3 regions of the Psychrosphaera aestuarii genome follow, and region 3 is predicted to be linked to each of the others. Evidence: predicted binding sites of a transcription regulator. Region 3 holds the regulator's gene; each other region holds the start of a gene.
What was found. The regulator sigma-54, encoded in region 3, starts transcription at its own class of promoters, with help from an activator protein. The targets are predictions, from matches to a motif close to GTTGGCACGNNNNTNGNNT.

Region 1: a site for sigma-54 is predicted at 5,689-5,707, ahead of J9318_RS09910 (DUF1328 domain-containing protein). Genes of this name have one in related genera too.
Region 2: a site for sigma-54 is predicted at 7,381-7,399, ahead of J9318_RS05515 (S8 family peptidase). Genes of this name have one in related genera too.

The regions. Positions count from the first base shown of each region.
Region 1 is NZ_CP072844.1:2,176,266-2,186,742, forward strand. It holds gene J9318_RS09890 (M13 family metallopeptidase) at 1-1,348, shown strand, start outside; gene J9318_RS09895 (NADP-dependent oxidoreductase) at 1,483-2,481, opposite strand; gene J9318_RS09900 (TonB-dependent receptor) at 2,718-5,147, shown strand; gene J9318_RS09905 (hypothetical protein) at 5,216-5,410, opposite strand; gene J9318_RS09910 (DUF1328 domain-containing protein) at 5,432-5,608, opposite strand; gene J9318_RS09915 (phospholipase A) at 5,932-6,984, shown strand; gene J9318_RS09920 (DUF6404 family protein) at 6,989-7,381, opposite strand; gene miaE (tRNA isopentenyl-2-thiomethyl-A-37 hydroxylase MiaE) at 7,497-8,255, opposite strand; gene J9318_RS14165 (CZB domain-containing protein) at 8,319-8,747, opposite strand; partial or broken gene J9318_RS14170 (methyl-accepting chemotaxis protein) at 8,784-9,029, opposite strand; gene J9318_RS09935 (Yip1 family protein) at 9,838-10,437, shown strand.
Region 2 is NZ_CP072844.1:1,219,423-1,229,899, reverse strand. It holds gene J9318_RS05550 (cytochrome b) at 281-841, shown strand; gene J9318_RS05545 (YceI family protein) at 919-1,485, shown strand; gene J9318_RS05540 (TonB-dependent receptor plug domain-containing protein) at 1,587-3,695, opposite strand; gene J9318_RS14135 (hypothetical protein) at 3,807-3,932, opposite strand; partial or broken gene J9318_RS14130 (DUF1289 domain-containing protein) at 3,984-4,094, opposite strand; gene fadR (fatty acid metabolism transcriptional regulator FadR) at 4,246-4,959, opposite strand; gene nhaB (sodium/proton antiporter NhaB) at 5,162-6,745, shown strand; gene dsbB (disulfide bond formation protein DsbB) at 6,748-7,278, shown strand; gene J9318_RS05515 (S8 family peptidase) at 7,440-9,638, shown strand; gene J9318_RS05510 (EAL domain-containing protein) at 9,740-10,477, shown strand, end outside.
Region 3 is NZ_CP072844.1:793,305-803,781, reverse strand. It holds gene kdsC (3-deoxy-manno-octulosonate-8-phosphatase KdsC) at 1-153, shown strand, start outside; gene lptC (LPS export ABC transporter periplasmic protein LptC) at 153-710, shown strand; gene lptA (lipopolysaccharide transport periplasmic protein LptA) at 703-1,191, shown strand; gene lptB (LPS export ABC transporter ATP-binding protein) at 1,207-1,932, shown strand; gene J9318_RS03655 (RNA polymerase factor sigma-54) at 1,985-3,478, shown strand; gene hpf (ribosome hibernation promoting factor) at 3,512-3,799, shown strand; gene ptsN (PTS IIA-like nitrogen regulatory protein PtsN) at 3,891-4,340, shown strand; gene rapZ (RNase adapter RapZ) at 4,343-5,203, shown strand; gene J9318_RS03635 (HPr family phosphocarrier protein) at 5,217-5,486, shown strand; gene mgtE (magnesium transporter) at 5,586-6,941, shown strand; gene J9318_RS03625 (CvfB family protein) at 6,998-7,846, shown strand; gene pmbA (metalloprotease PmbA) at 7,985-9,328, opposite strand; gene yjgA (ribosome biogenesis factor YjgA) at 9,417-9,932, shown strand; gene J9318_RS03610 (Ig-like domain-containing protein) at 9,943-10,477, shown strand, end outside.

The sequences.
Region 1 (10,477 bases), 1.4 Mb from region 3:
AACAAAAATCGCTGAATTACAGTGGCCACGTGAAAAACGTCGTAACCGCGATTTAACGCTTAATCAAATTAAGCGCGAAGACTTAGCAAAAGAATACCCAGGATTTGATTGGGATACTTACTTTGCACAAACAGGTTACAAGGTACCACATCTAAACGTATCTCAACCACAACCAGTAAAAGACATGATCGCTGTGATCAACTCTGAATCACTAGATGTTTGGAAAGACTACCTAACGTACCACACAATTTCGAATAATTCGGGTCTATTGTCTGAAGAAATTTATGCCGCCAATTTTGCATTCTTCGGCACTAAGTTAAGCGGACAGCAAGAGCCTCGCCCTCGCTGGAAACGTGCACTTGGCACTATGTCGGGTACCGAGTCTTTAGGTTTTGCTATTGGTAAAATTTATGTTGATCGATACTTCCCAGAAAGCTCAAAAACGCAAATGGCTGACTTAGTTGAAAACCTTCGTAAAGCATTAAGCGAACGAGTAGAAAAGTTAGATTGGATGGGTGAAGAAACGAAAGTTGAAGCGCAAGCTAAACTAGCGGCGTTTGTACCTAAAATTGGTTACCCAGATGTGTGGCAGTCATTTAATGGCCTCACAATTAAATCTGATGATCTTATTGGTAGCATTCGTAATATTCGTCAATTCTTCCAAAACGACAGTGTTGAACAAGAACTGAAGAAAACAGACCGCAACCGCTGGGGTATGACGCCGCAACAGGTAAATGCATATTACAATTCATCGTTTAACGAAATTGTATTCCCTGCGGCCATTTTACAACCACCATTCTTTGATCCAAATGCAGATCCAGCAGTGAACTATGGAGCGATTGGTGCCGTTATTGGCCACGAAATGGGTCACGGCTTTGACGACCAAGGTTCAAAGTCAGATGCAAATGGCATTCAACGTAACTGGTGGACTGATGAAGACCGAGCTGCTTTTGATGCTAAGGCAGACATGTTAGCCGAACAATACAGCAAGTATGAGCCAATTCCTGAAAACTTCGTTAATGGACGTAACAGCCTAGGCGAAAACATTGGCGATGTAGGTGGTCTAGCAATGGCTTACCATGCATACAAACTAAGCTTAAATGGCAAGGAAGCACCGGTTATTGATGGTGTAACAGGCGACCAACGCTTCTTCTTAGCATGGGCACAAGTTTGGCGAGAAAAGCGCACTGAGCAAAGCATGTTACAACAGCTTCGCGCTGGTACTCACGCGCCTGGTCAATTCCGTGCATTAGCACCTCGTAACCACGACGCTTGGTACAAAGCATTCGATGTGAAACCGGACGACGCTTTATACTTAGCGCCAGAAGATCGCGTACGTATTTGGTAATAACTTAATTACCAGCATTAAAAAAGCCGCTAGTTCGATGAAATATTTCATGACTAGCGGCTTTTTTGTACCTGGTGACAAAGTCAATAACCTAAACTTCATCCCTCATTTACATATTGTAAGTAGCTAAAGTATTAAAACTTAACCACTAACTTACCTTTGTTGTCACCGGTAAAGAACAAGTTCAAGCCTGTTATTGCTGACTCTAACCCTTCTAATGTGTGTGCGCGATATTTAACTTTACCGCCCATTACATAAGGCGTTAATGTTTGCAAAAGTTGCGGTATTTCACCGAAATGATCCGGCATCGTAAAGCCTTCTATTCGAATTCGTTTTTTAATCACATTTAACCAGCTTGGACCTGGCGCGGGTTCTGCTTTTGGATAGTCTGCAATTAAGCCACATACAACCACTCGACCATGCGCGTTCATTCGTTCAAAGATATGATGTTGGATTGGGCCTCCCGTGTTTTCGAAAAATAAATCGATGCCCTTTGGTGCAAGCTCGTCTAATTTAGCCGCTAAGTCATCCGTTTTATAATTAATGGCACCATCAAAACCTAATTCTTTAGTTATCCATTCTGCTTTTTCATCGCTACCGACAACACCAATTACGTTTAAGCCCTCTGCTTTTGCTAATTGCCCAACAATAGAACCTACTGAACCTGCTGCACCTGTCACTATTAAAGTTTCGCCTGACTTAGGTTGCCCTACTTTAATTAGTCCTTGAGTTGCCGTTAAACCAGGAAGTGCAAATACCGATAACACCGCTTCATCTGAAACAGGCGCTTCAATTTTATTGAGCCCTTCTGCACTTCCGACATAGTAATGTTGCCAGCCCATCATACCCATTACACGGTCGCCAACTTGGAACTTATCACTTTTACTTGCAACGACTTCACCAATACCTGAGCTACGCATAACATCACCCAGTTCAACCGGTGGTATATAACTTTCTGTATCTGGGCTCATCCAACCAAACATCGCTGGATCTAAAGACATCATGTTTTGTTTAACTAACACTTCACCGTCGTTAATATCACGAACTTCATTTTCTCTGATTTCAAACAAACTGTCATCAATCGGCCCGCCAGTAGGACGTTTCATTAAATGGATCGATTTATTTGTAGTCATTTTTATTCCTTGTATTCAATGTGTTAACACAAACTGTTGTGGTTACAGCGTCTAATTTAAACGCGGCATCTAGGTTTCTTCTATTTGACGCTTTTATTTGGTATTTCAAGGGCATTAGAAAAATTAATAACCTACATTAAAATAAATTAGAGCTATTACTTAACTTTTAATTGACGAAACAACAATAAAATATAATCATGCACAAAATCTATATATTTATTCATTAAGGAAAACAAATGCAGTACACCTCAAACCTTCTTTTTAAATCGTCAATTTTGTCAATAGCTATTGCATCAAGCTTTACTAGTTATGCAAAAATAGCCAATGATAGCAAAGGCGTTAATCAAATAGAAAAAATTGAGGTTACCGCTAGCCGACGATCGGGAACCTTACAAGAAGTGCCAATGAATATTTCTGCGCTCGACGGTGACATCATGAAGCAACAGAATATTTATTCTCAAGAAGATATGGCTCGTTGGGTGCCAGGATTAACAATTGCTGATCAAGGTGGTCGTGAAGGCGCATCAATTATTGTTCGTGGCCTTAATACCAACAGTTCAGACCGTGCTGCCGATGGCGGTACAGTCGCCACCTACTTAGGCGATATTGCGTTTGATACCGACTTACGTTTAATTGATATACAGCGTGTTGAAGTATTAATTGGCCCACAAGGAACATTGTATGGAACCGGCTCGCTCGGCGGCGCGATTCGTTATATTTTAAATGAACCAGCGTTAGACGAGAGCAATATGGCCGTGTCATTAGATACTTTTTCTTTGGCTGAAAGCGAAGACTTTGGCACTGAAGCGAGCGCAATTATTAATCTGCCACTTATTCAAGACGAATTAGCCGTAAGGTTTAATGTTAATAAACTATCCAGCCCAGGTTTTATTGATTACACCACTGTACTAAAAACTCCGGGACAATCTTCAGCTGATCCTGACTGGAGTGATTCAAATGCCGTTAATGAAAATTTAAAAACCGTTAAAGATGCCAACACTGAAGATACTTTAACCGCAAGGGTCGCCGTAACGTGGGCACCGACGGACAATTTTAACGCATCGATAAATTACATATATCAAAACAAAGAAGTTGGTGGCAACGCCATTGATCAGTTTAATACGCTATCAGCTGAAAACCCTTTATCAGCGTTTGTTCAGCCTTATCAGAATGTAATGCGATATGAGGAGCCGGGTGAACAAATCGATCACCTAATTAGCGCTGAGTTATCGTTAAATCTAGGTTATGCCGAATTAGTTTCTGCGACTGGCTTTACAAAATTTGAACAAACCGGACAACGTGATCAAACAGATCTCCTTATGCAGGATATTTGGACTGGTTATGCAGACTTTCCTGCCTATACTCGCGACTTTGGAGAAGGCGACTCTTTTAGCCAAGAGTTCAGATTAGTATCAAATAATGAGCAAAATTTAACTTGGATCGTGGGTGTTTTTTATTCTGACTCACAGTATGACTTCGATGACCGTGAATATATGCCAGGCGCAACACTTGAATGGTATAACGATGATTACGAAAACCTAGATTACGATCTTGAATATATAGCGACTGGATTTAACAAAAGCAAAGAGTCTGCTCTATTTGGAGAGCTTACTTACGCGGTTTCTGAACAATTGGAATTAACAGTCGGCACTCGTCTATATAAATACGATGTAAATACTGTATCCGCAGCAGCAGCCCCACTCGATGTTGATACGGTTGTAACTTTAGATGATCTGCAATTTGAAACCGTAACAGCCTCTGACTCTGGTAATCTTTTTAAATTTAACGCTAGTTATCAATTTGATGACAATGTTATTGGTTATTTTACCATTAGTGAAGGTTTCAGACTTGGCGGTGGTAACGGTATCATTGCTTGTACCGATCCGGTAACTGCACAGGTATGCGCATTGCCAAATGAAGTTGAATATCAACCAGATACAACGCAAAACACAGAGCTCGGACTGAAGAGTACTTGGTTTAACAACAAGCTACATATAAACGCATCCATATTTAACGTTGATTGGAATGATGCTCAAATTAGTGCGGCTACCGTTTATGGTGCCGAGCCTATTACTTTGAATGCCGGTAAAGCAAAATCTCAAGGTTTTGAATTGTCTTCGCGAACCACGCTTTTGAAAGACTGGGCGATATTTGCGAGCTTTTCTTATGCAAAAGCTGAGTTAACCGAAGATGCACCATTCTTGTTTAAAGTTGCAGGTGATGCTGGCTCTGCTCTACAAGACTTTTATGATGGTAAAGATGGTGACCGTTTGCCTGGCGCACCTGAACAACAATTTACATTTGGAGTGAACTACCAAACCGATGTACTTAACGACAAATTACTAAGTGTAAATTACGGCTTAACGGCTCAGAGTGATGTTTATACTAAGGTTGGTTTACGAGCAGATGGGGAAATATTACCGGGTTACGCGTTAAGCAACCTATCGGCTACTCTGTCTGATGACAATTGGTCGGTAACCGCCTACGTTGATAACGTATTTAATAAGTACGCTTACACAGCGAACAGACGAGATCCGTCTTGGTCCGGTAATGCCGTTTTTGCAAGTGAAAATAAAGATTTAACTGAGCTTGGGCGTACCTATGGTCATTACGTCGTAAAACCAAGAAGTATCGGCGTTAAAGTCAACTATCAGTTCGACTTATAGTCAAACACACATCGACACAAAAAAGCCTGCTAATGCAGGCTTTTCTTTTCGGCTAAAGGATAACTGAATTAACAGTCTTTATCCTTCGCATCGGCTTTCTCTTTTACGTCTTCACACGCATCTTCAATAGCGTTACCTGCATCAGTCATTACTTCATCAACTTTCTCACCGGCTTTTTCGCCTGGTCCTTTTTCACACCCTTGCAGAACAAATGCTGATAATACTAATGGTGTTGCAATAAATAATAGTTTTAATAACTTCATAATATATCTCCTGTTTACCTTTTAAAGGTTAGTTTTACGTCCGTGGAATGCATTCAAAATTATAGAAACCACAAGTCCGACTAAAAATATGAAAAATAGAATTTTTGCAATACCTGTTGCAGCGCCAGCGATACCACTAAAACCAAAAATACCGGCAATAATTGCAATCACAAAAAACGTAATGATCCAAGATAACATGCATGCTCCTTAAATAAACTTTAATGTTGCTGCTTATTCTTGTTTAAAAATTCAAATTCATTTGTTTACAGATTTATAGGTTGCTACTTGTGTGCCAGTTTAAAAAAAATATTGAAAAATAATTAAAAATACAATTATTACAACAACTTATAGAAATTGGCCGTTTTGTAACTGATAATAGGAGAAACAAATTATGTGAACATTTTAAAAAATATTCACACTTACCCTGCAACTTTTTCAAACCAAACTAGCATTAATACGTAAAACTCTTTTATTATGAGTGTCTTGTTGTAGCCACCTCGCCATTTTATTTAGGGATATCCATGTCTTCACATTTAAGAAAGCTCCAGATAAGTACGCTATTACTATCAGCGCTTGCGGCATTGCCCGTGACTGCGGGAGTAGATGATATAGTAAAAACTCCGGAAGAAATTGCGCTTGAACAAAAAATTAAAGCCTGTGCACAGACACTTAAAGAAACTGGGTTTGTAACGGCAGACGACAAGTTGATTTTTAGATACTGTGAAACGCGTATATTGTCTCGAGGAATTAAAAAAGGGCGATTGGCACAACGTATCATTAACGAGCGGACCACCGAGTTAAACCCTTTTGTTATTACTCCTCATAAACAAAGTTATATATTGCCCTTTACTATATCTGATCGATTTAATAGAAAGCCTTATGAAAGCAATGAGCTTATTTCAGGGCAACTAGAGGAATATGAATCCAAGTATCAAATTAGTTTTAAAGTACCGTTAAGAAGCAGTACATTATTTATTCCTGGTGACGGATTATATTTTGCCATGACAATTCAGGCTTGGTGGCAAGTCTATTCTGATGAAATTTCTAAACCCTTTCGTGAAACAAACTACACGCCAGAAATTTTTTATGTTGCGCCGCTTCCTTGGAAGCCAAACGACGGCAACATGGCCTTTACGTTGCATTTTGAACATCAGTCAAATGGTCAAACACAACTACTTTCAAGAAGCTGGAACCGTATACTGGCCTCTGTTGTTTATGAAAAAGACGACTTTGCTGTAGGCATCAAGCCTTGGTATCGATTAAAAGAAAATGAAAAAACTAGCCCGCTCGATCCTTCAGGTGATGACAATCCTGATATTCATAAATTCCTGGGTTACTACGAACTATTTGGAGCTTACGCTTTTAATGATCAGCACAAGTTATCTTTTAATCTTCGTAATAATTGGAATACCGGCAATGGCTCAATTGAACTAAACTATTCGTTTCCATTCCCAGGCTCGTCTCGTTTAGTTGGTTTTGCACAGTATTTCAGTGGATATGGTGAGAGCTTAATCGACTATAACCATAAGCAGCAAAAAATTGGCTTTGGTATCGCGGTTAATGATATTTTTTAATAAGTTAAGAAATATTTGAATCGTCGGTTTTGTACTTTTTCGACAAGTAGAGTTCCCAATCTGGGAGCTCCAATATTTTGCTTAATTGTTGGTACGAGATTGTCATAAAGAAGCTGTATGATGCACTAAATAAACAAATAATCGCAAACAGATTGATGGTGATGTTTGAATCTATTTTGAAAACGATGTGCAACACCAGCAAGGTGCAAACCATAACGAATGCGAAACAGGCAATTTGAACTAGCAGTCCTCTAACAAAACTTGTAAAAATCGGTGGTGGCTCTTTAACACCTAGTTTCCACAAGCCTCGGTACAAAAAAGGGGCAGCCAAATAGTCGGAGACGCCAAGGTACTCCATTTCATCTCTAAAGTGATTAACTTTTTCCCTGAATTCCATTGCAATTTAACTAGTTGGGCTATTTTTAGCCATTGTCGTACTTTTTAAATCAGGCTGCAAACGAAAAAAGCAAAATTCCAATTTTTACTTTTTATAGGTACATCAATATCTTACATTACGATGGCACGCCACTGTGAAACTTAAAGTCTTCATCGGTGCTAGTGATTAACGTCGCTTCTACTTCCCCAAAATATGCCACTCGTTCGCTAATATCACCACCAGCAATGTCTTCAGCTAAAGATAAATAATCTTGAAAGTGACGAGCTTCTGACCGAAGTAAAGATACATAAAAGTCGCCTAAACGCTTGTCTACATGAGGTGCTAATTTGGCAAACCGCTCACATGAGCGAGCTTCGATGTAAGCACCACAAATTAGTTTATCAATGAGAGTTTCAGGCTCGTGAGTTTTGACATGCTTCATCATGCCTTTCGCATAACGCGCTGGCGTAATGCTTCGGTATGCAACACCCTTTTCTTCCATAATCTCTAGAACTTGATAAAAATGATGTAACTCTTCTTTAATTAACATCACCATTTTATCAACTAACTCTTGCCCGTAGCGGCTGTTTTCACGCAGCGTGAGTTTTTTATTAATTCCCTTTAAGTTACCTAAGTCGGACAACTTGCCTTCTCGTTTATAAATGAAGTCTTCATAAGGTGTTAACCAAGCTAACAACTCATCACCACTAGCCTTATCTACTGCATACTTTCTAATTAACCACATTGCTGTTTGTGCGGCTTTAAGTTCACAAATTAGATGATCTATTAGCAACATCTCTAGGTTTTTACTTTTTATTGCTTCGTCAATCCACGCCTGTGGTGTTGTGCAATGCAAAAAAGATTTTATAGGATCTAATAAACTGTCAAAACTCATAGCTAACCATTTTTACGACTCTGTTAGCCTATTCTAACCTTTTCATTCCTATTAAACCCACCCCTATTTCGAGTTTGTTTTTGCTGGTATCGCCATGACACTCGCCTCAATTTGTTCGGCAAGTTCCTCTAATTGATAAAACACGGCGACACTGGCTTTTTCCATTTGAGATAAACACTCTAATGATTTTTTGTGATTACCATTTGAAAACGCAGTTAATGCCTCTTTACCAAACGAGTGTACTTCGCAATGGGGCTTCTCAACTTTAGTAAATGCAGAATAACTAGAATACTTCTCGGCACCCTCACCGTGGTAGTACCATTTTCCTAATCGACAGAGAGTATGATCAGAAAAGTCGTCAATGGACTTACTCGATAGTCCGAGCATATATTGGTACACCTCTGACTTCCAAACCACATGATCCATTTTAACCGCATCAATAAATGAGTTTGCCGTTGAATATGAAATAACTGAATACATGTTTTTCGACATCGAAACAATTTCGTTGGCTTTTTTCTCAATAAGAATTGTGCTGTCGTTAATCTCACTGCTTTTTTCACCAACACTATTGATACCAGCAATAACACCTGTCATCTGTTGATTTACTTGCTCTATCAATCCTGAAATCTCATTTGATGCTTCAGATGAGCGCTGTGCCAGTGTTCTTACTTCATCGGCTACAACGGCAAAACCTCGACCTTGTTCACCTGCACGGGCTGCTTCAATTGCTGCGTTTAATGCTAACAAGTTAGTTTGGTCTGAAATGCTTTTGATGATGTTTACGAAATCATTTATGCCGGACATAACGTTTTTTAACTCATCTGCAGACGCGGAAGCCTGTTTGGTGTTTTCGGCAATCTCTAGTGTTGAACCTGTTGTTGACGATAGCATTTTGATAACGGTATCAAACAGTTTATCGGATGCTTGAAAATTATCTCTGTGGTGAATAAGTTGATTTGAAGACTCAGCTAAACTCTCTCTAATTTGGTTAACAACGTTTGACGATTGGACCCAGAGTTTACTGTAAGATGTCAGACTTTCATTATTTTCAGCTTTTGACGCTATCTTATTTAATAGCTGACTATGCTCATTTTTAGCTGTGGTTAAGTCACCTTCTAATTTGCTATTTTGTAATTTTAAGTCCTCTACTTGTCGCTTTAGTTCTTTTATTTCTTCTTTATTTTGCGATCCGAATATCATAGCTACTCTCTAGTAATTGGAAATGGATTCCTAGTTGAAGAATAATTTAGCAGGCAACATCAATAATATTTAGCGCGGCCACGACCTGAGTATAATCTCGATATCAAAAAACGCTCAAAAAATTATCATTTTTTTGAATGACGTTGAAAAATATATGGCGGCCAAAAATAAATCTAAAATGCCAATATCTTCAGGTAATTGAAGGTCTTTTTAGAATAAATACTCTTGGTGTATTTACAGACTGTATATAACAATAAAGCATATAAAGACTACTTTTTGAGCAATTCTATTCTTGACTCTTGATCATTTTTTGCCCATAACATACTCATATTGTGTAACATTTGCGCAATGTAGCGATCACTAGACAGTAAGGAACATAATTATGATACTAAATCACCTATGGGGTCTGTACGCGCATCCGGTTGAAGAATGGCATACCATCGACAATCGACATGAAAGCTTCAAATACTCAATGTCTCACATCATGATCATCGCGTTAATACCTGCTATTTGTGGATACTTTTCAGTAACACAAATGGGTTGGAGTGTTGGCGTTGGTGAACCGCTCAAAATGACGTCCGAAACGGCTCTACTGCTTTGTACAGGCATGTATTTCGCCTTAATTGCCGGTGTATTTTTGTTAGGCTATTTGGCACATTGGATGGCTCATACGTTTGGCTCAGAGCCAACCTACACACAAACATTAGAACTAGCGGCTTATACGGCAACACCTTTGTTTATGGCAGGTTTTGGAGCGTTATATCCTGAAGTATGGTTTGTGATGATTGTTGGACTAATCGCTTTATCTTATTCAGTGTATCTTCTGTACGCTGGAGTGCCGATTTTAATGCATATACCAGAAGAACGCGGCTTTATGTATGCAAGCTCTGTTGTAACATGTGGCCTTATTTTACTGGTTTGTATTATGACTGCATTTGCAATGTTTTGGAGCTCAGGTTACGCCCCAGCATTTAGCCACTAAAATTTAAATATTAAAAAGCAAAAAAAAACCGGCTTAAGCC
Region 2 (10,477 bases), 430 kb from region 3:
CCGCACACTACCTTGTAAATTTAAATGAAGCTTTTGAAGAGTATTTACAACGTCATCAAGTTGCCCTTTTGGGATACCTTCCGACATAACATCAAACAATTCTCTCTCAGCTGATTTAAATCGCGTCCCACTGTCACAGCTATACTTTTGGTTCGCCCTAAAGAAATAGCTCAACAAATAACCGTCCTATTTTTTAGAACTGTTTATCTTAATTTTAGAGATTTATTTTCAGTAATAAGAATATAAACTAAACGGATTGGAAATGAAGGAGTTGAACTCAGTGATAAAAAACTCAAGTACTAGCTTTGGCATCGTAAACATTGTAATTCATTGGGTAACGGCATTATTTGTGTTTGGGCTATTTGGTGTTGGCTTGTGGATGGTTGATCTCAATTACTACAGCGAGTGGTACCGCACGGCGCCTGATTTACATAAATCCTTTGGCCTCACCCTTCTTGCTCTAACTTTATTCAGAATAATTTGGAAGCTGGTAAACACTTCGCCTAAGCCGTTATCTAGTAATAAACTAGAAAACATTTTAGGAAACTTAGCGCATATAGGAATTTATGCTTTACTGCTAACAATTATGATAAGCGGTTACTTAATTTCTACTGCTGATGGTCGTGGTATTGAATGGTTTGGATTATTTGAAGTAGCAAGCTTAGGTGAGTTCGTGCCAAACCAAGAAGACATTGCTGGGGATATCCATGAGTGGGCCGCATACATTTTAATTGGGCTTGTTGTTGTGCATAGTATCGCTGCGTTAAAACATCACTTTATTGATAAAGATAAGACTTTGGTTCGTATGATGAAAGTTCAGAAAGAATTACCTAAAGACTGACAATTCAGCTCTAAGTAAATAAACGTTTTATACAAAAATTTATACATTAATAACTAAATCTAACAAAAGGACACAACATGAAAAAGTTAATGATCACATTGGCCGCTATTGTCGCATTAGGCGCAAGTCATATTGCACAAGCAGCTGATTACAAAGTTGATATTAAAGGTGCTCACGCTTTTATTAACTTCAAAGCAAGCCACCTAGGTTACAGCTGGTTAACAGGTCGCTTTAATAAATTTGACGGTAGCTTTAGCTATGATGCTAACAATCCAGAAGCTAGTAAAATTGTTATTGAAATAGACCCTTCGAGTGTAGACAGTAATCATGCTGAGCGTGACAAGCATCTTCGTAGCGCTGATTTCCTATCTGTTGATAAGTTTCCAGAGTCAAAGTTTGTAAGCACTAAGATAACTGACTTGGGCGACAATAAATTAAAAGTTGAAGGTGACTTTACGTTACATGGCGTGACTAAACCAATCGTAATTGACGCTGTTAAAATTGGTGAAGGTAAAGATCCATGGGGTGGATACCGTGCAGGCTTTTCTGGTACAACAACAATCAACGTTGCAGACTACGATTTCAAAAGTGCTTGGGTTGGCGATGTTCAACTAGAGCTTCATATTGAAGGGATTAAGCAATAAACATCTGTAGTAGAGGTGTGTTCCTTAGTCAGTAAAAAAAGCCACTAGTATGTGGCTTTTTTTATAACTGATTGTTAGTTGGAGTGACAATATCGTTTTCGTTAAAATACGATTTGCAAACCTATTGAAGGTATTGGCGATTCTGGGAATTGGTACTCTTCTTCTCTCTCGGAATAATCAGCGTTGTATTCATAACCTTGAACACTCTTTTGCCCATATAAATTTAGTACTTCAAAGTAGATATTTGCTTCTTTACCCCACAATGTGGTCTCATAATCTAAACGAATATCAAGTCTATGGAAGTACTCTAGGCGGTCTGAGTTAAAAGCGGCTTCAACCGGATCATAAAAAATCGGTGGTTGGCTTGTGTCTGGTTGTCCATTATCGCTTTGCGGGTAAACCGGATCAGCACCAACGATCGGCGTGTATAGGCTTCCACTTTGCATACGCCAGCGTCCACCTATCTGCCAGCGCTCATTTATTTCATAATTACTAACCAAGTTAATAATCCAAGGCAAATCATATTGATAACTGAATTCTTCGCCGGTTATTTGATTTACACGTTCAGTTTTACTGTACGCGATGCTTAACCAACCATACCAATCGTTGGATATCGCTTTATTTATCAATAACTCTACACCATAAGCGTCACCGACACCTTCGTTTAAGTAGTTGCTGTCTTGACTGCCACTTGGCACACCACCTAAACTGGTTACCTGTAAATCAGGGTTACTTACCACTAATTCGTCCATATCTTTATAATACGTTTCAAGTCGCCATGCCCAATCAGATTCACCTAAGTATTCGATACCTAACACATAGTGGTTTGACTGACTTAACTTTAAGTCTGGGGCGCCAAACGTATCAGACAAGTATTTGTACTGTCTAAACCATTGATGGTGTTGGCCTGCAGCGAGCTTTAATCTGTACTCATCATTTAATTGATATCGTAACGTCAATCTAGGCTCAATAAATGTTTCTTCTGTGTAGTCATTGTAGGAATAAGCAACGCCCAATCGAGAAGACCAATCACTGTTAATATCCCAATCGTAATCTGCGTATAGATTGTAAAAATTAATGTCGATTTCACTACTTTCAAATTCAGTATCGGCATAATAACTTGGCGGACATACCTCAAATTCATTATTACAAGGCTGTTGCTTACCTGTCACCGAATAATCAACAGTTTGACTTCTAACTTCTATACCACTGTGGAGTAAACCATCGGCTACGTCTTGGTTATTCTTAACCTTAAACATGTAGTCAGTTGTTGTGGCGTCTAGATCTAATAACCTACCAATAACAATGTCGCCACTGCGCTCTAGGCGGTTAACAATTGTTTTTGTTTCACCAAAACTACTGTAGTTTGTCCATATTACACTCTGATTGTGGTAGTACTGGTCTACACCAATGCCCCCTTTTAAATCAGGGTTCTGTAGTACTTCATCGGCATCATCATCAAACAATAACGCGACTTCATCGTTTGAACCTGTTGCCTGCACTGTGAGTTTGTTATTGTCGTCTATATAGTTAACGTATTTGAATTGGTAGTCGTTATTAATTGGCGCTTGATCAAACTCAAACTGCTCTTCGTCATCAAGCACTTTTTCTATATATAAATGAACAAGGCTCTGTCGCATTGCGAAGTAAAATGCCGAATTTTCGTTAATTTTTGACTCGAACAATAGGCCTGTTCTTAAAAAACTAATATCGAATATCGCGGTTGGGTCAACAATCTCAGGATCTTTTAGGCGAGTATCTATAACACCACCAATCGCATCATTAAATTCTGGTTCCCAAGCGCCTGTTTTTAGTTCAAAGCTACGGATTAAGTTTGGATGAAATGTGCTAAAACTATCAATATGGAAGACGTTGCCCACAGGCACATCATCAGATTGATAGTACATGTCTTCCGGTGAACTACCTCTGACTGCTGGGGCAAACCCTCGCGCTAGAACAATACCAGGAAGGCTTTCTATTGCTCGAATAGGATCGTTACCAGCACCAGGTACTTTTAAAATTTTATCTGAGCTGAGCTCTAATCCAGCATCTTTAGAGCCAACAACTCGAATTTTTTCAATCTTGTTGTTTTTTGCTGATTCGGGAGTTTCCTCTTCTAAAGCCTTTATATCTTTAGTTTGTAATGCTGTCGCATTAAAAGAAGAAAGTATAGATAGGGTGATAAATGAAAAAATGAAACGTGAGTGCACTGAGATGTCCTTTCCAAAATAAGCTTAACTAGCTGAATTACGTAATAACTTAAGTAATAGTTTATTTTATTTGGAAACGCCCAACATTAAATTTTATGTCGCGAATGAATATTATTTTTTAGGGTCGGAAAACAAATCTAACGTCGGCTCATTTTCAGGACTAGCAACACCCTGTTCTTCCAAGTTATTAATTTGCTTAAGCTCAAGTTTTTTGGCTAGCCAACGACGCTTTCTCATCTGACATAGCTTAATGACATGCCGTTTATGCTCGTCACCCAGTTTGGTCCAGCCAAAACGTTCGTCTCTACTTCTAAAACAACCATAACAATAACCATTGGGTCCGTTTTGACAGAGTCCAATGCATGGGCTGGGAATTTGAAATAGTTCTAACTGAGGCATTTCTTGAGTTTAAGTGACGGATTATTTTTATGCAACAATCGCCGTGTTTTGAGGATAAATAGTAATAACAATAACTAATTGTTTATACGGTAGGTTTTAACAAGGCAAAAAAAGCCCTGCGTTTGCAGGGCCATTATATTTGATATTTAATTTATTCAATTAAATCGGTTGGGAACGCATCGCGCATTTGAGTCCAAATTTTTCCCGAATCAATACCGTACTTTCGTATCATGTAGATTGATTCATCGTGCTTTTCAGCACTCGCAAACTTTTCTAAATCTGCGTAATAGTCTCTTGCTAACTGTCTAGCTTCGTCATTTGAAAAGTAGTGACCAGCAATCTTTTCCCAAAAACCTTTAAAGCCATTTAGTACTAATACATAAATTGCGTTACCGGAAGCATGGGCTAATTCATGGTTTAAACGATAGTCAAAGTCAGCAAACTGTTGAGGATCATCAGACACCTCTAAAGCTTCTTGCGCTAATTCAATGACTCGCTGTGGATTATTTTTAATTGCACCACGAATATAAATGGCGCTTAAGTTAGTTCGAGCTGACAGCAGCTGATCAATTAAATCTACCGCGCCGTCGATATCTAGTTTTGCAAGCGTGGATAAAATATTGACGCCACATGTATCCCAATAGTTATTTACCCGAGTTGGTTTACCGTGTTGTATCGTTAACCATCCATCACGAGCTAATCGCTGAAGAACTTCTCGAAGAGTTGTGCGAGTAACGCCAATAAGCTCAGAAAGCTCGCGTTCCGCGGGTAAAATTGAACCTGGAGGGAAGCGATCATTCCAAATAGAGTCTACAATATATTCTTCGGCAAACCCCGCTGGGCTCTGCGCTTTTATTATTTTCATGTAAATATTCGTATCTGGTTTTAGTAAAAAACTGATTGTACCAGATGCTTTAAATTGCACAACAAATCAATTTTTAGTGTTCGAAACTAACAAAAACCGTTAAAAAGCACTAAATTAGTTATCAATTCAATTTTATTTTTAGTACATTGCTATGATACTAAAAGTGAAAAACCTTAATAATCAGAAGGAAGGCTAGGAAAGTATGCAGCAAAGTTCTCTGAGTGCTTTTTATCAAAACTTTTTAGGAAACTCTCCTGAATGGTACAAACTTGCAATTATTGCCTGTTTAATAATCAACCCTATTATATTCATGATAGACCCTTACGTAGCTGGCTGGGCGCTAGTTATAGAGTTTATCTTTACATTGGCTATGGCTTTAAAATGCTATCCGCTTCAACCTGGTGGACTACTCGTTATCGAGGCTGTTGCCATCGGAATGACAAGTCCCGGTCATGTTCAGCAGGAGATATCCGCGAACATAAGCGTACTATTGCTTCTTATCTTCATGGTTGCCGGCATATACTTTATGAAAGACTTGTTGATGTACTCTTTCACAAAGATGTTACTTAAAGTCAAATCTAAAATCGCACTCTCCTTATCTTTCACATTTGCAGCCGCATTTTTATCAGCTTTTCTAGACGCACTTACCGTTGTAGCCGTAATCATTACCGTTGTTACTGGCTTCTACATGATTTACCACAAAGTGGCATCGGGAAAACAGTTTAATCATATTGAACACGACCACACTTCGGACGACCATTTAGACAACTTAAAGCGTTCTGATTTAGAAGAGTTTCGAGCTTTCATGCGAAACATCATGATGCACGCAGGTGTTGGTACAGCTTTAGGTGGCGTTTGTACCATGGTTGGTGAACCACAAAACTTAGTAATAGCTGAGCGTGCTGGGTGGCAGTTTGTAGAGTTTGCTCTAAGAATGGCACCAATTACAATTCCGACTCTTATTGCCGGCTTATTGACTACTTATTTAGTCGAAAAATTCAAAGTTTTTGGATATGGCGCGAAACTTCCTGAACCTGTTCGCTTAATTCTTATGGATTACGACGCTGACAGTGACGCAAAAATGACAAAACGTGACAAAGTTAAGCTTGCTGCTCAAGTCGTGATCGCGATCTGGCTTATTGTTGGATTAGCTCTTCACTTAGCTGAAGTTGGTTTAATAGGTTTAACCATTATCATTTTAGCAACATCCGCGGCTGGTATCACAGACGAGCATCAAATTGGTAAAGCGTTCGAAGAAGCATTGCCGTTTACTGCTTTACTATGTGTGTTTTTTGCCGTTGTTGCGGTAATTATCGATCAAGGTTTGTTCGCTCCGGTAATCTCGTGGGTGCTCACTTTCGAGGGCAAAACGAAACTCGTTATGTTCTTCATAGCCAACGGCTTATTATCTATGGTCAGTGATAACGTATTTGTAGGTACCGTCTATATTAATGAAGTAGCGGCTGCACTTAAAAAAGGTATCATTACTCGTGATGAGTTTGACATGCTAGCTGTTGCGATTAACACAGGTACAAACTTGCCGTCTGTTGCGACACCGAATGGTCAAGCCGCATTCTTGTTCCTACTAACATCTGCACTAGCACCATTAATTAGATTGTCATACGGTCGAATGGTATTTATGGCAATCCCATACACGGTTGTGCTGTCGGTAGTTGGAATATTGGCTACCTATTACGGTTTGTATGAAGCAACCGAATGGCTGTACCAAAACCACTGGATTGAGCATCATGTGGGCCTTGGTGAGCCGAGTTCTGCTGGACACTAATAATGTCGGTAGTAAATAACCTTTCCACTTGGCCAGCTTCGCGCTGGCCTTGGTTTATATTGGCGCTTAGTGCTCTCGTATTAGAGTTAACCGCCTTATATTTCCAATATGGCATGGGGTTAGAGCCATGTATTATGTGTGTTTATCAACGCGTCGCAGTATTAGGTGTGTTAATTGCGGCTATTCCTGCGTTAATTCGCCCTGATGTAATACTATTCCGTGCTGTGAGTTTTTTAGCATGGATTGTTGCATCTGTTTGGGGCCTAAAGTTAGCGATTGAACACGTTCGAATGCAAAATCCAGACAACTTTATGCTGCTGATGACCTGTGACATATATCCAAATTTCCCAAGTTGGCTTCAATTACACCAATGGTTTCCAAACGTATTTGAACCACGAGGAACCTGCGGTGATATCGACTGGGTGTTTTTGTCGTTGTCGATGCCACAATGGATGGTGATCACCTTTAGCATTTACTTTTTGACGGCAATATTTTTCCTCTTTGTTCGCCTTGTCAAAAATAAGTCATTATAAAATCTGTTCTTTTTTCCCATCATAAATAGCTGGAGGCTCCTGAAAATGTGAGCTTCCAGCGCTCCTCCACCCAAAACAATCTTTTTATTTAAACAGGCAAACTTTGGCACAAAAACTGCTTTTTATTTGTTTCATAATAATAATAAAAGGTTTTAAGCATTATGTTTTTACCAAGATTGAGCAATAAAAAATGGACTTTGTCGTTTGCTGTTGTAGGTCTTGTTGCAGTCCTATTAACTCTGACTGGAATGAAAAGCTACCAATCACACCAAGCATACATTTTGCAGGGTGCTAGCAAAGGTTCAATGATTTCATTAGTAAATGAAATTGGTGGTGAAGTTGTGCATGACTTTGCCGTAATACCGGCAATTTCTGCCATGCTGACAGACGATCAAGTTTCAGCAATTAAAAAGAATAACCCACTTATTCGTCTGTTCTCAGACGCGAAAGTAAAGCTGGATGGTAAATCGGATGAATGGCATAACAAAAAGCCTCTTCGTTTCAAAGCTAAACAGAGTAAAGTGGTTTGGACAGCAAAAAATAAAACTAGTGAAGATGCAGAACTAGAGAGCATCACTATTAACTGGCCTGCTGCAAACGGTGCGTTAAAAAACTTAAAAGTTAACGGTGAAAAGCTAGTTAAAAATGTTGACGGCAATTCTTATACTCACTATTTCGATAATTTAGTTTCTGTTCAAAGTGGTAGTAAAGTAAAACTGGCCATGAAGTTTGATTCTCTATCAAGTGTTTCAGACTCAGATTATTACATCGCTTTAAACTTATCTGATGGATCTGTTGTTGAACTAGACTCCGTTAAGCAAAATATTACTCGCAATGAACAGCGTGATACCTACTTTCCGACTCAAGTACGTGCAAATGAGCTACACGAAATGGGTATTACTGGTCGCGGCGTCGGTGTTGCTGTAATAGACTCTGGTTTAGCTAATTTTGAACAACTTGAATATAATTCATTTGGCGAAAAGCGTGAAATCCACCGCTTATCACTGGTTGGTGGTAAAAAAGACAAGTTTGGTCACGGTACTCACGTAACCAGCCTTATCGCAAATAGCGAAGTGACTTACACTGAAGATGGGCAACCTACTAACTCTTTCAACGGTATCGCTCCGGATGTTGATCTAATTTCTATCAAAGCATTTGATAAAAACGGTGACTCTACATATTCAGATATTTTAACTGCCATTATTTATGTTATCGAAAATAAAGATCGCCTAAATATTAAAGTATTAAACTTATCCTTTGGTTCTGAAGTTCAATCCTTGTATTTCTACGATCCTATTAACGTTGCTTTAATGGCTGCATGGGATGCCGGTATTACAGTTATTACTTCTGCTGGTAACACAGGCCCTAACGGCATGACAGTTGGTGTTCCGGGTAACAATCCATATTTAATTACTGTTGGTGCAACTTCTGATAATTACACGCCTTTTAATTTTGAAGATGACTTTGTTGCTAGCTTCTCAAGCTCTGGTCCTACTCATGCAGGCTTTATTAAACCTGAATTAGTTGCTCCTGGCGCGCACTTACAAGGTCTAATGTCAGAAAAGTCGTCTCTATTTAAAAACTATAGCGTTTATGATGACAACAACGGTTACTTCCTATTATCTGGCACCTCTCAAGCGACAGCCGTAACGTCAGGTATTGTTGCGCTAATGCTACAAGACCAGCCAAACCTTTCTCCAGACGATGTTAAATGCCGTTTAATTGACACTGCACGTATGGCGCAAACAAAAGAAGGCGATTTAGGTTTTAGTATTTTCCGTCAAGGCGCTGGTATGGTTGATGCCTATGAGGCAGTAATGAGCCAAGCTTCTGGCTGCGCCAATACGGGTATGGACATCAAAAAATCACTTCAGGCAGAAGAGTTTTACTCTGGTCCAGCACGCTGGAACCCTGAAACTGAAGAATACTATGTTTTAGAAAACGATGGGTTCGAATGGGATGGTACTGCTGAAGATGCACTAACAACTCAAGCGATTATTTGGCCTCCTGGTGGTTCAAGTAAAGACTTACCTCACCCGAAGAAAAAGGAAACTACAGCAAATGCGATCATTTGGCCTCCCGGCGGGTCTAGTAAAGATTTAAAGACAAATGCTATTATTTGGCCTCCTGGTGGATCAAGTAAGGACTTACCTCACCCGAAGAAAAAGGAAACTACAGCAAATGCGATCATTTGGCCTCCCGGCGGGTCTAGCAAAGATTTAAAGACAAATGCTATTATTTGGCCTCCCGGTGGGTCTAGCAAAGATTTAAAAACAAATGCTATCATTTGGCCGCCAGGTGGTTCTAGTAAAGATTTACCTCACAAGAAAGTGACAACAAATTGGGTAAATCAAGAATAAAAGTAAAAGGCTCCTCATGAATTGAGGAGCCTTTTTTGTCATGTGACATATGAGTTTTTACATGATATAAACTAACAACTTCTCACTTTTTTTTGGTCGTTATGAGTTTTCCAAAGCTTTTCAGAACTATCGGTACATTTTCTATAGTATTAATCTCAGTATTAATAAACTTCACTTCTCAAGCATCAGAGATGAATATTTCGAATATTAATCTCAGCGAGCCAAAAACGTTTCTCCAATCCACAATTATATTTTCTTCTTTAGACTCGAATAACCTTCTTTCTAATAATACAGTCAATGACATTGCTCAAGATAAACTTGGCTTTATTTGGATTGGTACAAATGATGGTTTAATTAAATATGATGGTAGAACTGCTCAACACTTCAAATTTAAAATTGGCGATAGACTAAAGCTCAATAGTAACCTAATCAGAACTATTTTTAGAGATTCAGAGGAAAGGTTATGGATTGGACGCGATGGGGGCTTGAGTTTATTTTTGCCTGAAAAAAATACGTTTTTAAGCTTCGAGGAACATAAAGACTACAATTCTATCAAAGGATTAGAATTTGTAACAATCGCCGAAGGTCCAGATAAAAACATTTGGTTTGGCACGTCAAAATCAGGTCTAGTTCAGTTTAATCCGAACACAAACTCATTCACCAAGTATACTGCAGACAAACTGTCGAATCTATCATCTAACCGTATTAGTGATTTAACCTTCGACACTTATGGAACGATGTACGTCGCAACATATGACGAGGGAATAAACGTCAAAAATTTTTCCGAATCAAAGTTTCACCAGTTAACAATAGAGACTAACTCTAAGTCACAAATAAAC
Region 3 (10,477 bases):
GCCGACGGCCATCCTTATGTAAAAGAGATTGCACACTATTGTACTGTTACTCATGGCGGAAAAGGTGCCGTGCGTGAATTAACCGATCTACTAACCATGGCACAAAAAGGTGAAACCTTTATTACCAGCCATTTTGAAGGTTCAAGTACCTAATGAGACTTAGATTACTCGTTCTACTTATTTTTGTTGGGATCAGCCTTTATCTTTGGTTTCCAGCTTTTACCAATCAAAGTAATGCGGATGACTCCGAAGAGCCTGTGTTAACGCCTGACTTCACGGCAACATTATTGCATCAAGAAATGTTCGATAAAAATGGTACGTTAAAGCAAGAGGTGTTCTCGCAAAAAATGGAACACTATGCCCAGTTAGCTTTGACTTACTTTGAACAGCCTGAATTTGTTATTTATCAAAATGATGCTCCGTTTTGGCGATTAGCCGCAGACCTTGGCAGTGTGCAAGATGGCCGACTAACCTTAGACAGTAACGTTAAAATGTATCAGTTAACCGATAACGAGCTCGTTACCAGTATTGAAACCCAATACTTAGAAATAGATCTCGACACTCAAGTGGTTGAGACCGATAAGCCAATTATAATTCGCGGTGAAAAAACCACTATTGAAGGGCAAGGTCTAACTGCCGATCTAAAAGCTCAAACAGTTAAACTTAAACATCACGTAAGAACAATTTTAAAAGGGACGAAAAATGACTAAATTCATCAAGATGACACTTGTTATACTTGCTTGTATTGGCCTTAATGCATTTGCTAATGACGATCTTATTATTGATTCTAAAAACCAAGATCTTGATTACAAAAATAACACTATGTATTTCAGCGGTAACGTAAAAATACAACAAGGGACGCTCACGATCACGGCTGACGAACTATATGTAATAACAAAAGACGGCGTAGGCGAAAAACTAATAGCAAAAGGCAAACCTGCTCGCTTTTTGCAAAATGATCCTAATAATGAAGCATTAGAGGCCACAGCATTAGAAGTCGTTTATATGATTAACGAACGTATTTTAGAATTGAATGGCCAAGCTAAATATAAGCAAGGTAGCTCGATTGTTGAAAGTGGTAATATCGTATTTGATTTAAATGCACAAAGAGTCAAAGCTGACGGCGACAAGTCAACCGGTGGTCGTGTAACTACTACGATAAAAACAAAAAAAACACAGCCAAATAATTAAGTAGAGAAATTAAATATGACCAAGTTGGTGGCAAAGCACTTAGCCAAATCCTATAAAAGTCGTCAAGTTGTTAAAGATGTCAGCTTGTCGGTAGAAGCTGGTCAAGTAGTTGGCTTGTTAGGACCAAATGGCGCGGGTAAAACAACAACTTTTTACATGATTGTTGGTTTGGTGCCTAACGATAAAGGTTTAATTCAGCTTGATGATATCGATTTGAGCCACGAACCTATGCACGTAAGAGCTCGCAAAGGCATTGGTTATTTACCTCAAGAGTCGTCTATCTTTAAAAAGCTGACAGTTTCACAAAATATAATGTCTGTTCTAGAAATGCGAAAAGACATAGATGCAAACCAACAGGCTGATTTACTTGATGATTTAATTGCCGAATTTCATATTGATCATATTCGGGATAGTCTTGGTATGGCATTGTCTGGTGGTGAGCGCCGCCGCGTAGAAATCGCAAGGGCATTGGCTGCCGATCCAAAAATTATTCTATTAGATGAGCCTTTTGCGGGTGTTGATCCTATATCTGTCATAGATATAAAGAAAATAATTCAACAATTAACAGCAAAGGGAATTGGTGTACTTATTACCGATCATAATGTCCGTGAAACACTTGATGTCTGCGAAAAAGCCTATATCGTTAGTCATGGAGAGCTTATTGCTGAAGGAACTCCGGCTCAAGTGCTAGAAAGTGACATAGTTAAGAAAGTTTATCTTGGTGACCAGTTCAAACTTTGATATTTTGGTAGCACGAATAAGTTTATTTTAGTCAGTACTTTACTGGGATCAAATGAGACCAACATTACAACTTAAAATGGGTCAGCAGTTAACAATGACCCCGCAATTACAGCAGGCTATTCGTCTGTTGCAGTTGTCGTCATTAGAATTGCAACAAGAGATCCAAGAAGCCTTGGATAGTAATCCTTTGTTGGAAGCTGATGAAGAGCATGGCTCAGTTGAACAAATCGAATTACCACAAGACAACCATGATCGTCATGAAAATGAAGCCTCAGTTTCATCTAACGACGACGATATCGAGTGGACGCGAGAAGAACGCGATACAAACGAAAATATCCAAGACCAAACTATTAGTGATGACTTGCCCACAGACTCGACTTGGGATGACTACATGAGCGCCGCTCCTGCGAGCTCAGGCCCTGCGTACGACGGTGAAGATACCGTTTATCAAGGTGAAACAACTGTTGATATTCAAGACCATTTAAAATGGCAATTAAATCTATCCACTTTTTCCGAACATGACTTAGCTATTGCAACAGCCATTATTGATGCTATTGATGACAAAGGTTTTTTGACGGTATCTGTTGAAGACATTGTTGAGTCTGTAGACATCGAAGATGTTGAAATAGAGGAAGTTGAAGCGGTTTTAAAACGCATCCAACACTTTGATCCTATTGGTGTTGCCACCCGAGGGTTGCAAGAGTGTTTGTTGGTTCAGTTAAAGCAATATAGCCCTGACACACCTTGGCGTGAAGAGGCTATTGAACTCATTGCTGAAAATATCGACCTGTTAGCGAACCGTGATTATCGCACTATAATCCGCAAAACAAGATTAAAAGAATCTGAATTAAAAGAAGCACTCGACTTGATTCAACAACTGAATCCAAATCCCGCAAGCCTAGTTATAAAAGACGAAATTGACTATGTAATTCCAGATGTTACCGTCGTAAAGAAAAAAGGTCGTTGGTTAGTAGAGCTAAATCCTAATTCTATGCCTAAAATTAAAGTGAACGAACAATATGCTTCACTGTCTAAAACTTCAACCAATAGCTCTGACGCGCAATTTGTTCGTTCACACTTACAAGAAGCAAAATGGTTTATTAAAAGTTTAGAAAGCAGAAACGACACTTTATTGAAGGTATCTAATTGTATCGTGCAACAACAACAAGCATTTTTTGAATACGGACCAGAGGCGATGAAACCAATGGTTCTAAATGATGTAGCAGAAATGGTCGATATGCATGAGTCCACGATATCGCGTGTGACAACACAAAAGTTCATGCACACACCCAGAGGAATCTTTGAGTTAAAGTATTTCTTTTCTAGCCACGTCAGCACCGAAAATGGTGGTGAATGTTCATCCACTGCAATACGGGCTTTAATAAGAAAGTTAGTTGCTGCAGAAAACCAAGCAAAACCGTTAAGTGACAGTAAGATTGCTGATATTCTGGCCGAACAGGGCATCCAAGTAGCCAGAAGAACTATCGCAAAATACCGGGAATCGTTAAACATTCCCCCTTCAAACCAGAGAAAACGATTGGTTTAACAATCCATTTTATCAATTCAGAAGGAAGTGCATATGCAAATTAATTTAACTTGTCGTCATGTCGATGCAACAGAGTCTTTAAAAGAATATGTTGATACGAAATTTGCAAAGTTAGAACGTCATTTTGACCATATTAATAACGTCCATGTGATTTTAGACGTTGAAAAACTCAACCAAAAAGCAGAAGCAACTATGCACGTAAATGGTGGTGAACTATTTGCTGCATCGGAGCATACTGATATGTATGCTGCAATTGATTCCTTAATTGATAAACTTGACCGTCAAGTCATTAAACACAAAGAAAAGTTAACCAGACATTAACTTTCTTTATTAATTTTAAAGCGCCATGGACGGTGCTTTTAACCAATCTTTTGAGATTTAAATCAAAAGAGTAAAGCAGTAAAAGATAACCATGAATGTAAAGCTACTCCTGCGACCTGAGTGCACTAAAGTACTAACAGATTGCCAAAGCAAGAAAAAGATCCTCGAGCATATTGCCGAGATCGCGAGTACAAAATTACCAGACCTCACTTGCACAGATATACTCTCAAGTCTTATGAATAGAGAAAAGTTGGGGAGTACCGGAATAGGAAATGGCGTTGCTATTCCTCATGGAAAAATAACACCAAATGAAAGTCCAGTGGCGGTATTAATCGTTATCCACCCTGGCATTGATTACGATGCAATAGACAATAGACCTGTTGATGTATTTTTTGCGTTACTTGTTCCAGAAGATCAGTGTGACGTGCATTTAAATACGTTAGCGTCAATCGCAGAAATTTTTGATAATAAAGAAATGCTTCGTAAAATAAGAAGCGCCGAAACTGATAATGATCTTTACAAAATAATTGAAGCTGCTTAATCATGCATATATTTATCGTTAGTGGCCGTTCAGGCTCAGGGAAGACAGTCGTATTAAGAGTACTAGAGGATCTAGGCTACTATTGCGTAGATAATTTACCGGTTAATTTATTACCTGCATTATCACACTCCTTATCTAAAAATTATCCTCAAGTTGCCGTCAGTATTGACGTTAGAAACTTGCCCAGCTCTGAACAAGAGTTAATGGATAATTTAGATTTCTTACCCAAAGGCGTAAAGACGACCGTTCTATATATAGATGCTAAAGATGACGTATTAATTCGTCGCTATAGTGAAACAAGGCGCCTACACCCTTTAACCAAAGGTGATGCGTCACTACCTGATGCAATCGCACAGGAGAGTAAGCTTTTAGATGGGTTATCGTCTAGAGCCGATTTATATATTGATACCTCGGATTTAAATGTTCATCAACTAACCGAGATGGTGAGAGAAAAGATATTAGGAAAGTCAGATAAAGAACTTATTATTACTTTCGAGTCGTTCGGCTTTAAATATGGGGTACCAAACGATATCGATTTTGTATTTGATGCACGATTTCTACCAAATCCTCACTGGGAACCAGAACTTAGAGCATTAACCGGTTTAGACTTACCTGTGAAAGACTTTTTCTCTAGTCAACCACTTGTGAATAAATTCATATTTCAAATCAATAACTTTATGTCCACTTGGTTACCGCATTTAGAGCGCAATAATCGTAGTTATTTAACGATCGCAATAGGCTGTACTGGTGGTAAACATAGGTCTGTATATATTGCTGAAACGCTCGCTGAACAATTTCGTTCTCGTGGAAAAAATGTAAAAACTCGCCATCGAGAGATGAGCCGTTATTTAGAGCAACTGTAAGGTAACAAGCCCAGTGTTATCACGAACAATTACAATCCAGAATAAGCTTGGGTTACACGCAAGGGCTGCGACCAAATTGGCCCAACTCGCCTTACAATTTGATGCTAAAGTTCAAATACAACAAGCTGATAAAACCGCCAGTGCGGATAGCGTCATGGGCTTACTAATGCTTGCAAGTAATCAAGGTAAAGAGATACACGTTACCGCAACGGGGAGTGATGAAAAGCAGGCTCTCGAAGCTATTTGCGAACTAATTTCTAATCGTTTTGATGAGTCTGAATAACTAATTATCTCGCTACAAAAACAACCAGTTACTATCATAAAACGCTAATCTAAGTTAGACTTGTGCACAAGGTAAACAACAGAAACCTACGCTCAAGAAATGCCAGAACTACTAGAACAAGAATATACAATTCCTATTAATGAACTTAATACTGCCATCAGTGACGGTATGTTTGTTCGTGTGCGGAATATGCTTGATTCTATGGCCGCAAATGATATTGCACTGTTGTTGCATTCTTCTCCTCCCAAAAGTCGTGCTGTTATTTGGCAACTCATCGACAGTAGTATTCAAGGCGACGTTTTAGAAGAACTTTCCGATGAAGTTCGTAACCCAATATTACGAGCAATGGAACCGGAACGAGTTGCTGAGGCCGCGACCAATCTTGATGACGATGACTTTTCAGAAGTACTAAGAAGTATGCCCGATGCTGTTTATCGTCGAGTGCTGAAGAGCATGGATAAACAAGATCAAGCGCGCGCTGAGAGAGTAATGTCTTATGAAGAAGACTCTGCGGCCGCGCTAATGAATACCGATACCGTCACGGTTCGTCCTGATGTGACCGTTGACGTAATATTGCGATATTTGCGATTAAAAGAGTCATTACCTGAAAATACCGATTATCTTTATGTGGTCGATAAGCAAGATCACTTTATTGGTGAAGTATCTTTGTCGGCACTCGTCACCTCTAACCCCAGCAAACTAATATCCGAAGTGATGGAAACCGACTTCGAGGTGATTCCCGCTTCTATGCACGAATCCGAAGTGGCAACGTTATTTGAACGTTATGATTGGATGACAGCTCCTGTTATCGATGAGCATGGTTTGCTGCTCGGCCGAATTACCATTGATGATGTTGTAGATATTATTCGTGAAGACGCTGAGCACTCTATGTTAAGCATGGCGGGTCTTGACGATGAGGCCGATACATTTGCACCCGTATTGGACAGTACCCGAAAGCGTTCATTGTGGCTTGGCGTAAACCTATTCACAGCATTACTCGCGGCGTTTGTATCAAGCTTATTTGAAACAACACTTGATGAGCTGGCTTTTTTAGCCGTATTAAACACCATAGTCCCAAGTATGGGCGGTGTCGCTGGTAGCCAAACACTAACCTTGGTTATTCGTGGTATGGCTGTGGGTCACGTTACAGACTCAAACTCTAGGTGGTTGCTTGGCAAAGAGCTTGCTATTGGTTTCCTAAATGGCCTTATTTGGGCTGTATTGATTGCAGGTGTTGTTGCCATCTGGAAGCAGGACTTAATGCTTGGCGGCGTACTCGCATTTGCTATGCTAATGAACTTAGTCGCAGCCGGTTTGTCTGGCGTGTTAATTCCACTTGCATTAAAACGCATGAACATAGACCCAGCTTTAGCAGGTAGTGTTATACTTACCACAGTGACCGACATAGTCGGCATATTTGCATTCTTAGGCACGGCGACTTGGTTGTTATTGTAACCTAGTTTAATTAGTAATTAGTCGCGATGCCTTCTCAGTAAAATTGGAAAAATTAAATGATTGAAGTTGGAAAAACCAACACCTTCCCTATCTCAAAAATCGTCGACTTTGGTGTTTTTGTAGATGCTGGAAATGGCGACGAGCTACTAATACCCCGTAAGCACGCTCCCAAAGACGCAAATGAAGGCGATGAAGTAACAGTATTTGTTTATCTTGACTCAGAAGATAGACCTATCGCCACGACACAAAGACCTAAAGTTGAAGTAGGCCAATTTGCTTATCTAAAAGTAACTGATGTAACCCGCGTTGGGGCATTTGTTGATTGGGGATTAGATAAAGAACTACTCGTTCCATATGGTGAACAGCACAGACCAATGGAAGTGGGTGAACGTTATTTAGTCTATGTGTATTTAGATGACTTAGATCAGCGCCCTACTGCCTCTTCAAAAATTGATAAGTTTGTAAAAGACGAAAACGAAGGGACGTTTAAACCTGAACAGCAAGTTGACTTGATTATCGCAAATAGCACTGATTTGGGTTACAAGGCTATTATTAATCATAGCCACTGGGGTTTGTTATTTAAACAAGATGTATTCCAACGACTTAGCTTTGGCCAAACTAAAAAAGGATTTGTAAAACAAATTCGACCAGATGATCGTATCAACTTAAGCCTACAAGGTGGACAAGTTACGCGTGATAAATACTCAAAGATCATTATGGAATTTTTGAAAAAAGAAGGTGGTTACGCCGCCGTTCACGATAAATCCAAGCCCGAGGTTATCTCCAAGTTATTTGGTATGAGTAAAGCCGCCTTTAAAAAGGCAATTGGCGGGCTCTATAAATCTGGCGATATTGTTATTGAGAAAACGGGTATTCGTTTGGTAGAAAAAGAGTCTGGCGAATAGCAAGACTAATCACAATTTGATAAAAAAAAGGAAGCCTAGGCTTCCTTTTTTATTCACAACAATTCTTCGCCAATAACGTTGAAATAACAGTCGATTTAGCATGGCTCAATCTGACCTACTGCCTTAAAAAAATTGTATTTAGTTACCTGCAATCTTCATGTTTTCAATTAATACTGAACCCGTTTGCACAGCGCCACGACGTTCAACGTCACCGCCTATAGCAACAATTTGTTTAAACATCGTTGCTAAATTACCGGCAATAGTTACTTCCGATACAGGATACTGAATTTCACCGTTCTCGACCCAAAAACCCGCTGCGCCACGACTATAATCGCCGGTAACTGTATTCACTCCTTGACCCATAAGCTCAGTCACCAATAAGCCTTTATCCATTTTTTTAAGCATCGCCGCTAAATCTGGATCGGTTTGGCTTATAAACCAGTTATGAATGCCACCGGCATGACCTGTCGTTTGCATCCCCATCTTACGTGCCGAATATCCGGTTAATAAATAGGTAGTAAGTACACCGGCTTCAATAATATTTCTGTCTTTAGTTGCCACCCCTTCCGAATCAAAAGGACTACTTGCAAGACCTCTAAGCACATGAGGCCGTTCTTCGATGGTTAAAAAGTCAGGTAAAATTTTTGTGTCTATGCTGTCCATTAAAAACGATGAATTCCGATACAAGCTACCACCACTAATTGCAGAGACTAAGTGGCCAAATAGTGTAGACGCAACTTCTGCATGAAATAACACGGGTACTTGGCAAGTATCTAGCTTTCTGGCATTAAGCCTTTCAATTGCAGCTTTTGCTGCTTTGTTGCCAACAACTGAAGCCGCATCCATTTCCTCAAATACACGTTGAACTGTATAGGCATAGTCACGCTGCATTTCATCGCCTGACTCAGCAATTACAGAGCAACTTAAACTATGGCGACTGCTTGGGTAGCCTTCAATAAAACCATGGGAATTACCATAAACTTTAAACCCTTGGTATGACGATAATGACGCCCCGTCTGAATTTGTGATTCTAGAATCCGTCTCAAAAGCTGTTTTTTCCGCTTCTAAACAAAAAGTTATGGCTTCTTCTGGTGTAATTTCATAAGGATGACATAGGTCTAAATCTGGGATGTCAGTCGCCATTAATTCAGACTCTACAAGCCCTGAATATGGATCTTCATTGGTATATTTAGCAATATCAATGGCAGCTTTAACCGTTCTTTCTAATGCCTCGTGACTCAAATCGGCGGTTGATGCTGAACCTTTATGTTGACCAACATAAACGGTAATTCCTAATGCGCCCTCTTGGTTAAACTCGATATTTTCTAATTCTTGGCAACGGCTAGAAACCGAAATCCCCTTCGATTTACTGATCACGGCTTCTGTTGAAGTCGCACCATGTTGCTTACTCAAGTCTATCAAATCGGCAATTGCAGTTTTCACTTCACTGATTTGTTGAAAAATGTCGCTATTATTCGTCATAAAGGCTCAAAAATACTGGTTAAATTTGTCACTTGAGCATACCATAAATCTATATATTCGCTTATCAAATTCTAATGATCCTATTGTTATGACAAAACCATACTATTTAATGCCTGATGATGAAAATTACATCAGCAAATCAGAAATAAAACAAGAAGCAAAAGACTTACGCATTTTCGCTGAAAAGCTCGTTAAGTTATCGAAGTCTCAACGTCAAAAGCTAACCGCAAGCGACGAATTACATGATGCATTTAAACTTGCCGATAAAATTTCTACTAAACCGGACGCTTTACGCAGACATATGCAATTCATGGCGAAGTTGCTTAGAGACGAAGCTCTTGATACTTTAAAGCTCGAGTATCAAAAGCTAACGACTCCTGGACAAGCAAATGATGCTCAGATGCAAAAGATCGAACGTCTTAGAGAGGCGTTAATTAAGAAAGGTGACGATGCCATTAATGATCTTTTAGAGCAGGCTCCAACGTTGGAGCGTCAAAGAGTAAGACAATTGACACGTCAGGCTAAAAAAGAAGTAGAAAAAGAAAAACCAGGAAAAAATTATAAAGAGTTATTTCAGTACATAAAAGACGGACTTAGCAGTTAGGAGCTTTGCAGTGAACTACTTAAATCAACAAGGATCATTCTTCAAAAAGGTTTGGTTTTCTATCGCATTATTAGCAACACTTTTTTTAAGTGGCTGTAACGGTCACAATGAAAACGTTGTTAGTGAAGATCTGGTAACTGGGACTGAAGCGACGTTGAGCATCGCCGTAAAAGATGCACTGAACAACGAAACCAATAGTTTTACTACCGGAAATATCGCAACTATTGTTGTATCGTTAAATGATTTAAATGGCACTGCAATTAGTGGCCAACAAATTAACTTTTCCACTAGCTCTGGTAATTTATCGTCAAACTCTAGACTGACTTCAACAGACGGCACAACGACTGTTTCGTTAAATACTTCTGACCTAACTTCTGGTGTTATAGTGGTAACAGCAAGTACAGTCGTAAATGATGAAACTTTAACTATCGATACAGCGTTTGAAGTGCTGTCCGCCACAACAGAAAATGTTCAGTCGCCATCACTTTCAGTTACCCTAAAACGTAATGGTGAATCAGTCAATCGCTTCAAAGTAAATGAAGCTG